Regions from separate parts of the Bacillus sp. N12A5 genome, predicted to be linked through region 3. Evidence: predicted binding sites of a transcription regulator. Region 3 holds the regulator's gene; each other region holds the start of a gene.
The links. The regulator LexA, encoded in region 3, represses DNA repair genes until DNA is damaged. The targets are predictions, from matches to a motif close to CGAACATATGTTCG.

Region 1: ruvA (Holliday junction branch migration protein RuvA) is a predicted target of LexA. The motif match lies at 1,737-1,750, and genes of this name have one in related genera.
Region 2: MOC09_RS07280 (DNA polymerase IV) is a predicted target of LexA. The motif match lies at 2,003-2,016, and genes of this name have one in related genera.

What each region holds. Positions count from the first base shown of each region.
Region 1 covers NZ_JALAMR010000008.1:318,076-321,391, reverse strand. Annotated here, with positions in the region: gene MOC09_RS10980 (DUF2905 domain-containing protein) at 1-59, opposite strand, end outside; gene ruvB (Holliday junction branch migration DNA helicase RuvB) at 52-1,056, opposite strand; gene ruvA (Holliday junction branch migration protein RuvA) at 1,067-1,672, opposite strand; gene bofC (sporulation cell-cell signaling protein BofC) at 1,811-2,323, opposite strand; gene MOC09_RS10960 (MFS transporter) at 2,371-3,316, opposite strand, start outside.
Region 2 covers NZ_JALAMR010000005.1:243,534-246,849, forward strand. Annotated here, with positions in the region: gene MOC09_RS07275 (ATP-dependent nuclease) at 1-1,826, opposite strand, end outside; gene MOC09_RS07280 (DNA polymerase IV) at 2,028-3,260, shown strand; gene MOC09_RS07285 (YolD-like family protein) at 3,274-3,316, shown strand, end outside.
Region 3 covers NZ_JALAMR010000003.1:149,882-153,197, forward strand. Annotated here, with positions in the region: gene MOC09_RS03970 (DUF896 domain-containing protein) at 1-224, opposite strand, end outside; gene MOC09_RS03975 (YneB family resolvase-like protein) at 288-941, opposite strand; gene yneA (cell division suppressor protein YneA) at 960-1,277, opposite strand; gene lexA (transcriptional repressor LexA) at 1,427-2,044, shown strand; gene fosM (FosM family fosfomycin resistance protein) at 2,575-2,997, opposite strand; gene MOC09_RS03995 (YndM family protein) at 3,174-3,316, shown strand, end outside.

The DNA of each region.
Region 1 (3,316 bases), on a different contig from region 3:
GCTCCGATGATAAGCAAAACAGCGCCAAGAATCATAATGATCTTAGGGAATTCAGTCATATCGGGGAGCCTCCATTTGGAAATGATGATAAACGGCCGGTGTCACGATCCTTCCACGCGGCGTTCTTTGGATAAATCCAATTTGCAGAAGATACGGTTCGTATACGTCTTCAATCGTATGCGGTTCTTCGCCGATCGTGGCTGAAATGGTATCAAGACCCACCGGGCCGCCGTTAAACTTTTCGATCATGCCCATCAGCAGCTTGTGATCAATATGATCCAAACCAAGCCGGTCAACCTGAAGCCGCTCCAGCGCGTCCTGAGAAATCTCTTCCGTTATCCGGCTGTCACCCAGCACCTGGGCAAAATCACGGACCCTTCTCAGCAGGCGATTCGCTACGCGCGGCGTACCTCTAGACCTCCTTGCGATTTCAAGAGCTGACGGTTTATCAATCTCAACCTCAAATACGTCTGCAGTTCTTGTGACAATATCCGCCAGCTCTGCTTGTGTATAGTACTCAAGGCGCGACATTACGCCGAATCGATCTCTTAACGGCGCCGTCAAAAGCCCTACCCTTGTCGTCGCTCCTACCAGCGTAAAAGGCGGCAGGTCGAGACGGACAGAGCGGGCAGAAGGGCCTTTGCCAATTACGATATCGAGACAAAAGTCTTCCATCGCAGGATAAAGCACCTCTTCAATTGATCTGTGCAGCCTATGTATTTCATCAATAAATAATACATCTCCCGGCTCCAGCGCTGTTAATATGGCAGCCAAATCACCGGGTCTTTCAATCGCAGGTCCTGATGTCGTCCGCAATTCCACTCCCATTTCATTGGCAACAATGGAAGCAAGCGTCGTTTTCCCGAGTCCTGGCGGCCCGTACAGAAGAACATGATCCAGCGTTTCCTGTCTCATTTTTGCCGCATCTATAAATACGCGCAAGTTTTCTTTCACCTTATGCTGCCCAATATACTGCGCCAGATTTTGCGGTCTCAGGCTTTGCTCTATCACTGATTCATGGTTGTCTGCTTCACTTGAGACGAGCCGTTCATCCATGAACATCACCTTACTTCAATAGTTTTTGTAATGCTTTTTTCACATATTGGTCTGTTGTCAGCCCAATATCTTCTTTTAAGTGAGGAAGCACCTTTTTGATTTCTTTTTCAGCATATCCGAGAACCCTGAGGGCCTCAAGCGCTTCTTCAAGAGCCGTTTCTGCTGTTTGCTTATCAAGCCTTTCTTCATGATTAAACAGATTTTCAATCATTTCAGGCACAACGTCTGCGAGCTTTCCTTTCAAATCAAGAATAATCTGGCGCGCGGTTTTCTTGCCTACACCAGGAAACTTGACCAAAAAGGCTTCATCCTCATTTTCAATTGCTTGGATAACCGCTCCCGGATCACCTGAGCCCAAGATGGCGAGTGCACCTTTAGGACCGATTCCGGTCACGTTTAAGAGCTTTGTAAAGAGCGCTTTCTCCTCCCTTGTTGAAAAACCGTAGAGCGAAAAAGCGTCCTCTCTGATATGATGGTACGTAAAAATTGTTTCTTGACTTCTCTCCTTATATATAAAGGGATTCGGCGTGAATATCTGATAGCCAATGCCGCCGTTCTCTATCACAATATATTGGGGAGATACATAATCAATCGTCCCTTTAACAAATTCGATCACGCAAATTCACCTCTTTGACTGTTCTTCATTGTACCATAAAAACAGCCAAAGTCTTATAGAAAAGTTAACATACGTTCGCTTCTCTCTCATTCTTCCACGAAAAAAAAGACATGAATACATGTCTTCTATCAGCGGACATCACCCGCTGTATGTCTTTATATGTTCTATGACGTCCTCGAACTCCGCTTTTGTCCGAAATGGAATGCCTTTCAGCAGATTTTTTTGCATATGGCTCTCAAGCCTTTCTAAATCAATTTGGAAAAAAGACTGAATCGGTTCCGAAGCTGACTCAGGGCGTCCATGAAAAGTGGAAATCACTCCATTATCCGATACACCGATATACCCGTTCACCTTGCTGAGCGGAGAAATATCGTCCATTTGCTTCCGGAAGAGTACATACCCCTTTTTTTGTTCAACTAGCGTCCAGCCGGCATAAGCTGCCCAAAAGTCATCCATAGAAAGCACTTTTTCACGCTTATGCTCAATGCTGACATCGCCGTCCAAATACACTTTTTCAAGCTGCACATGCACCTGCAGCGGTTCATAGTGCTCCACTTCCGCCCCAAGTGCGCGGGGAGGAGCACCAATCAGAAATGCTGCGGCTGAGCAAAGAATGCTCAGCAATAGATACGCCGTGCTGAATCGTTTCACCCTCTACACCTCTTTGCACACGTTTATGACTAGTTTGACCAAAGAGTCTACTGCTTAACCGTTTTCTCGAAATTTGTTTGCACGTTTTCCCTGACCAGCCGTTCTTCCGTATATACATCAGCGCTTTGCTCAGGAATCGTCAAAAATTGTGTCAGAAAAGCACTGAAAAAATATAATGCCGCAAAGATCCAAATGACGCCGCCAACGCCAAGCGGCCCAATGAATAGACTGACAATGCCCGGTGCAATAAACGCACATAAACCAGACCCCAAGTTCAGCACTGACATGGCAGCACCCTTATTATCAGGTGCAAGTGTCGGCAAAAGTGCGCTTAATGGCACGTAGCCGGCCAATGCCGCACCGTAGCAGCAGGCGATAATCATCAGCACCCAATACTGATGCCCGATTAACTGAGGCGTGTAATAAAGCGCCAGCGTAAAAATGCCGCACCCCACACCGCCAAACCACATCACGGTATTCCGCCAGCCCAGTTTATCTCCGACTGCACCGAAAATGATATTAAACAGAATATTAACAAAAAACAGCGTCCCCCATATTTGCAGCCATTCTGAAACAGAATATCCGTAACTTGCTAAATAAGTCGGAAGAAAGATGGCAAATCCAAATTGTCCTATGGCATTAATTGTTTTGACCACTCCGCCGATGCCGACTTTAGGGTTTTCAAACATTATTGTAAAAGCCTTCGACAGCTCTTTCCATTTCGGCTGATCTTGTTTTTGCACAGGTGTAAATTTATCTTTGTTAAAAAATAGGGCGAGACATCCACCTGCCGCTACAAACAGTAAAGCGCTCCAAAGCGTATTGATTTCCCCAAATGCCGGAACCGCATAGCTTGAATAGAACGGGCCGAGCACATTAAGACCGCACGTAAACATAAACCAAAACCAGCCGACGGCTTTTCCTAGAATCTTTTGAGAGGTGCTGTATGACACCCATACAAGAAAAGAGTATGCAAACAGCGGATATCCCAAG
Region 2 (3,316 bases), on a different contig from region 3:
GATGGTATATTAATCGTTTTTCCATCGTTTATTTCATCTAATATATATTGAGAAAACTGACCTTTTTCTTTTGAGATTAATTCATAGGCTTCTTTGGCAAACTCGTGACCTTTTAAACCTTTAATAATTGTACGATCTTTTGCTGTTCCTATTTTGTGCTTTTCAATTAATTCAAGAAAGAATTGTTGATTATTTTCTAAAATTAAATCATACTCAAAGGTTTTTAAATTGGTTGATATATATACATTTTCTTGTTCACAATAGTCTGATTTAAGTTTCGCTGTTCTCGAACATATTTCATATTGACCTTCTTTAAAGGGATAAACTTTTTCCTTAAGAATCTTACCATCAGTCCCCCGAACTTCTTCTCCGTTTTCATTTCTCACTGGAATAGCTTCTGGATCACTATCTGTTAAAACTGCACACTTTATACCCAATCCTTTGTCGCTAAACAACTGTAAGAATGGCCTAAATGCTACCCCGTCTACTGAAATTAAGGATATTCCCTCACTTTCCAAGGTATTCTCCCAACCTGAAACACTATCTTTAGAGTTGTACAATATAGAAAAGAACTTTGGCATTAATAGCCGTTCTGCAATACCTTCTAATAATAAAACTTTTTTTCCAAAGAAAATGTCGGATTTAGTTGCGTCCAGCCACCTTTTCAGGTGTTGTTTATATTCCCTTTGCTCTTTATTGTTCGAATCAAAAATTGTGCCAATTCGTCTTGAATAGTTTCTTCCAGATTTCTTATAAAAAACAATTAAACTATCTAAATCTGCATGAGAACTCACATGAGTGGAATGTGTTGTCATAATTACTTGTCCAACTACTTCTTGCCCAAAAAAATATTTAGCTAAGTATTTTTGTAAATGCGTATGGAGATGCGCTTCTGGTTCTTCAACAATTAAAATAGGAAATAGATAGTTTGAATTCTTTTTTAACTCTTTTAGGGTTGTAAATTTTGTTAATAGCATGCTTATGTAAAGTAAATTATTATAGCCTAATCCGTTTATATTAACTGGATGCGCATTTTCGCCGACCGATCCAATTAAAACCTTCAAATCCTTTAGAAGAGAAGCATAATCATTTTCGCTCATTTGTATCTTTACTTCTTGTCTTGAAAAACCAGTAATTTTCCCCAAGAACCTATTAATATGAGCTTGTGTCTCTTGCACACCGTTACCTTTTATAATTTCTTTATTTAGTGCTTCTAATTTTTTAGATATCCTGTCTAATTCATTCTCTTTTATATCAAGGCTTTTCAATATCTGTTGTAATTGCCCTGATGATTTTTTTAGTTCAGACGTCGCATCTCTTAGTGCTCCTACGTACTCAATCCCGAACTTAGCTAACATGTTAAAATCAAATGCATCCGTTGTTTCAATTTCCCCTCCATAAATCACCCACTCGTACTCGTGTAATGGAAGTTGAATTTCACTAATGGACTTAGACTTCTTTGGAAGTTTGGCAGAAATATTTGACTTAGGCCTAAATTTATAAGTGAGCTTTGCTTCTTCTGGATTTCTAGTTAACCACTTACTAGTCACAGCTAGTTCATCTTCTGTCTTAATGCCTCTCAGTGTTATTTCTATCTTAACCTCTGGCCATTTATCCTTAATGATTAAGCCACTCCAAAAATCTTCTTGCTGTAAAGTCTTTTTAGCTAATGAATAGTTTCTATTAAAAACTAAATTGAGGCTCTCTAAGAAATTTGATTTTCCAACATTATTTTCACCTATTATTATGGACAATCCTTCATTTAAGCTTATTTTAAAATCATTAAAGCTCCTATAATTTTCAATATGAACTTGAGATATATACATACTTTCCTCCTTGTTTATTGTAATCACATATTTGTTTTGCTCCTTTATCATTATAATCGACATATTTTTCTAAACTTCCATTTTTGCAAAAAACTTTGTAAACTCCTTATCATTTATACCCATTGAACGCTTTATTTACCAGTATAAATTCAGCAGCATTTCGGTTACAATACAAAAGAACAAATGTTCGGGAGTGGTTTTATGACTGAAAGAAACATTCTTCTTGTCGATATGGAGTCATTCTACGCTTCTGTAGAAAAATCAACAGCACCTCACCTTAGAAATCAGCCTGTTATCGTATCAGGTGATCCCGAAAGACGCAGCGGTATTGTGCTAGCTGCTTGTCCCATAGCTAAGCAATTTGGTGTGAAAAATGCTGAACAGCTCTGGGAGGCACAAATAAAATGTCCAAATGCGATTATCTTGCGTCCTCACATGCAACAATACATTGATGTCTCTGTTATGATTACTGAATTACTTGAGCAGTATACAGACTTAGTTGAACCGTTTTCAATTGACGAACAATTCCTTGATATAACTGGAAGCACTAAACTATTTGGTGCTCCTGAAGTTATCGCAAAAAAAATACAAGCCTCTATTAGGAGTAAAACAGGCATTTATGCCCGTGTTGGAATAGGTCCAAATAAAGTATTGGCCAAAATGGCGTGTGATCATTTTGCTAAAAAAAATACATCAGGTATCTATGAACTGAATTTCTCAAATTTAAAGCAAGATTTATGGCCATTACCTGTTGGTAAGCTGTTTGGTGTAGGAAAACGGATGGAAAAACATTTAAACAGAATGGGAATCAGCACAATTGGAGGATTAGCAGTTCATCCCATAGCACTCCTGAAAAAACGTTGGGGAATTAATGGAGAACTTTTACAAAGAACCGCCAATGGAATAGACCCTTCCCCTGTAACAGTAAACACACATGACCAACAAAAGGCGATTGGACATAATATGACCCTTCCTTACGACTACAGTACCTTTGAAGATATTAAGGTTATTTTACTTGAACTAAGTGAAGAGGTGGCTCGCAGAGCTCGTTTTAAGCACTACATTGGACATACAGTATCTGTAAGCATTCGTGGAGCTGATTTTAATTTTATCTCAGGATTTCATCGGCAAAAAAAGCTAGATTCTCCTACCCATTTCGGAATGGACATTTTTAATGCAGCCGTAGAATTATTTCAGCAACATTGGGATGGCCAACCTGTCCGAAGTATCGGAATTGCCCTTTCTCAATTACAGTCAGATCGCTATTATCAACTTAACTTGTTTGAACTTCATCAAAAAAAAGAAAACTTGAGTAAAGTATTTGATGAAATTCACACAAAGTACGGTCCTGCTTCTTTACTTCATGCCTCTTCTTTAACAAAGGCCGGCCAAGCGAACCATCGTGCTGAAAAAATAGGAGGACATTACAAATAATCGAGGTGATATTATGAATCCCAATAAGTTAACACCAGGCTATAACCTCATGTGGG
Region 3 (3,316 bases):
TTGTTATTTCTTTGTTCTCTTTTTAACTTTTCTGGTGTTACATCATTGCCTTCTGGGTCAATGATTTTCACACTTTTTAAAGTGTTTTTCATAGAAGAGCGAAAACCTTTCAGGTACTCTTGTCGGAGCTTTTGCTGTTCGGCTTTTTCTTCTTCTGTCATAACGCCAGCTTTGGCTTTGGCAGCAAGTTCATTAATTCTGGCAATTTTTGCGTTTGAAATCATGTTAAACTCCTTTATTCCAATTTGTCTATATAGTACTAGATCAAAATGAGTTTTACAACTGATTCACTCGGCAGTCTCTTCATTCTCTATGTATTCTTGAAACCGTCTGTGGACGGTCGCTTTAGACACATCATAGCCAAAACCTCTTAACGTAGCCGCAATTTCTGCGAACGTCAGTTTATTGGCTCTTAGGCGGACGATCTCTGAGATGGGGACCTCTATTCTTTCTTTCCCGCTGTTTTCATGTTGGTTTTTCAGGTTTTTTTGCGGTTTAAAACCGTTTTTCACGGCACGCTTCATTCCGCGTTTAATTTTCATGTTGTGAATTTTCCGCTGGTACTCTTCCACAATGCTGACGATCTCCAGCACCATCGAATCAGCCTCTGATAACTCCAGTTCACCTCTGTGAGCCGTTGTATAGACTTTCACACCTTCTCTGTAGATGCAATGAAGCAGTGCGATTTTTGCATTTCCCCGTCCGAGCCTTGTCTCATCCTGAACTAAAATAACATCTATTCCAGAATTTTTGATCTCATCAAGCAGCTCAAATACACCATCCCGATCCATTTCATATCCGCTGGCTTTTTCAGAAATCACTTTGACAACTTCCATGCCGTTCTCGGCTGCAATGGCCGTAAGCTCTTCCTCCTGCCGCTTTAACGAGGTCTCTTGCTGTTCTTTATTTGTGCTCACGCGGGCATAAATGAGTGCTTTCATTTTTTTTCTTTCCTCTCTCTATCTTACAGTTGCCAATTCATAGGCATCCTGATGCTTCTTTTTCAATGGAATCACTAACTCATCTCCCGGCTGGATATCAGACGTCTGAAGATGATTGTTATCAGCTATCCATTGAATAAAATCACTTTTGTTTATCTTTTTTTTATCTGCTACCTGATCCGCAATTGACCAAAGTGTGTCGCCTTGCTGGACTTCTATTTTAACATACTGATTAAGCTCCTGGCCGCTGCTTGTATATGACAGCAAAAGGATAACCGCGCTCAAAATCACTGTGAACAGACCGACAAAAATAATAGATTCTTTACTCATGATCATAACCTCCAACAGGAATGTTTGTTCGCTTTTTATAGTTTCAGTATATACGAACAAATGTTTCTGTCAATTGTTTTTTTCGAACCTATGTTTGTACTGTAAGGAAAATCATGCTATAATCTTCTTAAAATCGACGTTTTGAGGTGCGAAAAATGACGAAGCTATCAAAAAGGCAACTTGATATCCTCCGTTTTATTAAAGCAGAGGTTAAATCAAAAGGATATCCGCCTTCCGTAAGAGAAATCGGAGAGGCTGTCGGGCTTGCTTCCAGTTCAACTGTCCACGGCCATTTGGCACGTTTGGAAACAAAAGGGCTGATTAGACGGGATCCGACAAAACCAAGAGCGATAGAAATTCTAGATGAAGAAGTAGACATTCCGCAAAGCCAGGTCGTTAATGTACCGGTCATCGGAAAAGTCACAGCGGGTTCTCCTATTACAGCAGTAGAAAATATTGAAGAATATTTTCCGCTTCCTGACCGTATGGTTCCCCCGGATGAGCATGTATTTATGCTGGAGATTATGGGAGACAGTATGATTGATGCTGGTATTCTCGATAAGGATTATGTCATCGTTAAACAGCAAAACACTGCGAACAACGGGGAAATTGTAGTGGCGATGACAGAAGATGACGAAGCTACGGTAAAGCGTTTCTATAAAGAAGATACTCATATTCGCTTACAGCCTGAAAACCCAACGATGGAACCTATCATCTTACAGAATGTCAGCATTCTAGGCAAGGTGATTGGCGTTTTCAGAACGGTCCATTAACCTATTGATCTATCATTATGAAATAACCCCCTCTTCCTTTACGGAGAGGGGGTTTGTTGTTCAAAAAAAGCAGGCTCGCCCTGACTTTTAGGAGCGAGCCTGAATAGGAGGAAAAAGAACATCATGTTTACACCATAATTATCCATCAAACAATTGTTGAAGTCAAGAAATTTTCTTTCCTTTAGGAAACTTTTATCAGAATGCTATCTGTTTAAATAATTAGACGGCATCTTCTTAAAAAGGTTTCATTCTTTTAGGGCGTGGAATGATTAGGCTTAAAGTTTATTTAAGGAGCGTAAAAATTGAATTATTGCGAAAATTTAGTACATAGTATAGTTAGTTCAGTTTTTTCTAAAAAAACAGCTCACTCTCCTTTATTATAGTGAGCTTAACGTTTCAATATGTTCAGCTTATTAGCACCCGTGTGTCGGTTTTGATGTTGAGTTCCAGACTTTATGGTAAATGGCATCACAAAATCGTTAATACCAGTGCTGGTTCAGTTTTTTTCAATCACTTTATGTTAAGTTTGTTCATTCATAAAATTCCATATGTGTTTTTTCCTGTTTGTAATAACAAAGTCTGTCTTGAAGGGTTCCGGTATGAAATTCAAATTTATGGCCGTCAGGGTCTGTAAAATAAATCGATTTTCGATCGCGTTCATCTCGTTCTCTGCCAGGCAGAATATTGACATGATGCCTATTTAATTTTGCTGATATGTCCTCAAAATCCCGCTCTTCAATCGTAAAAGCAATATGGGTGTAAGACGCCTTAATGTCATTTCTCGGAATGTCTGGTTCTTCATTAAGCGCAAGCCAAATGCCATTTAAATCAAAATAAGCTGTCGTTCTGCCCTTTACCAGAAGCTTGGCATCAAACACGTTTTCATAAAAATCAATTGAAGAATCCAGATGAGAAACTGAAAATAACAAATGATTGAGTCCTTTGACCTTCACAAATCATCCCCCCTTGCAAGCTAATCATCTATATGTACGATTGTTTACTTGGAAAGTTTCATACCGCAGCAAAAAATACCAGTGTAAACAAAATCGGATTGTTCAAAATAATAACTGCAACTAATTAGGCTTTACGAGCCAGGAGTTTCCTCAAAAATAACAATTTAGGTGGTCAAATGAAACATATCATTGCACTTGCTTCAAAGATTGCTCTCACTCTTGCCCTTTTATATGTGATTCTGGACAGATTCTATCACGCACCCTTTTTAAGCGTGCTGTTTATTGCATTTTTCTTAGGCTTTGTCTCTTATCTTTCCGG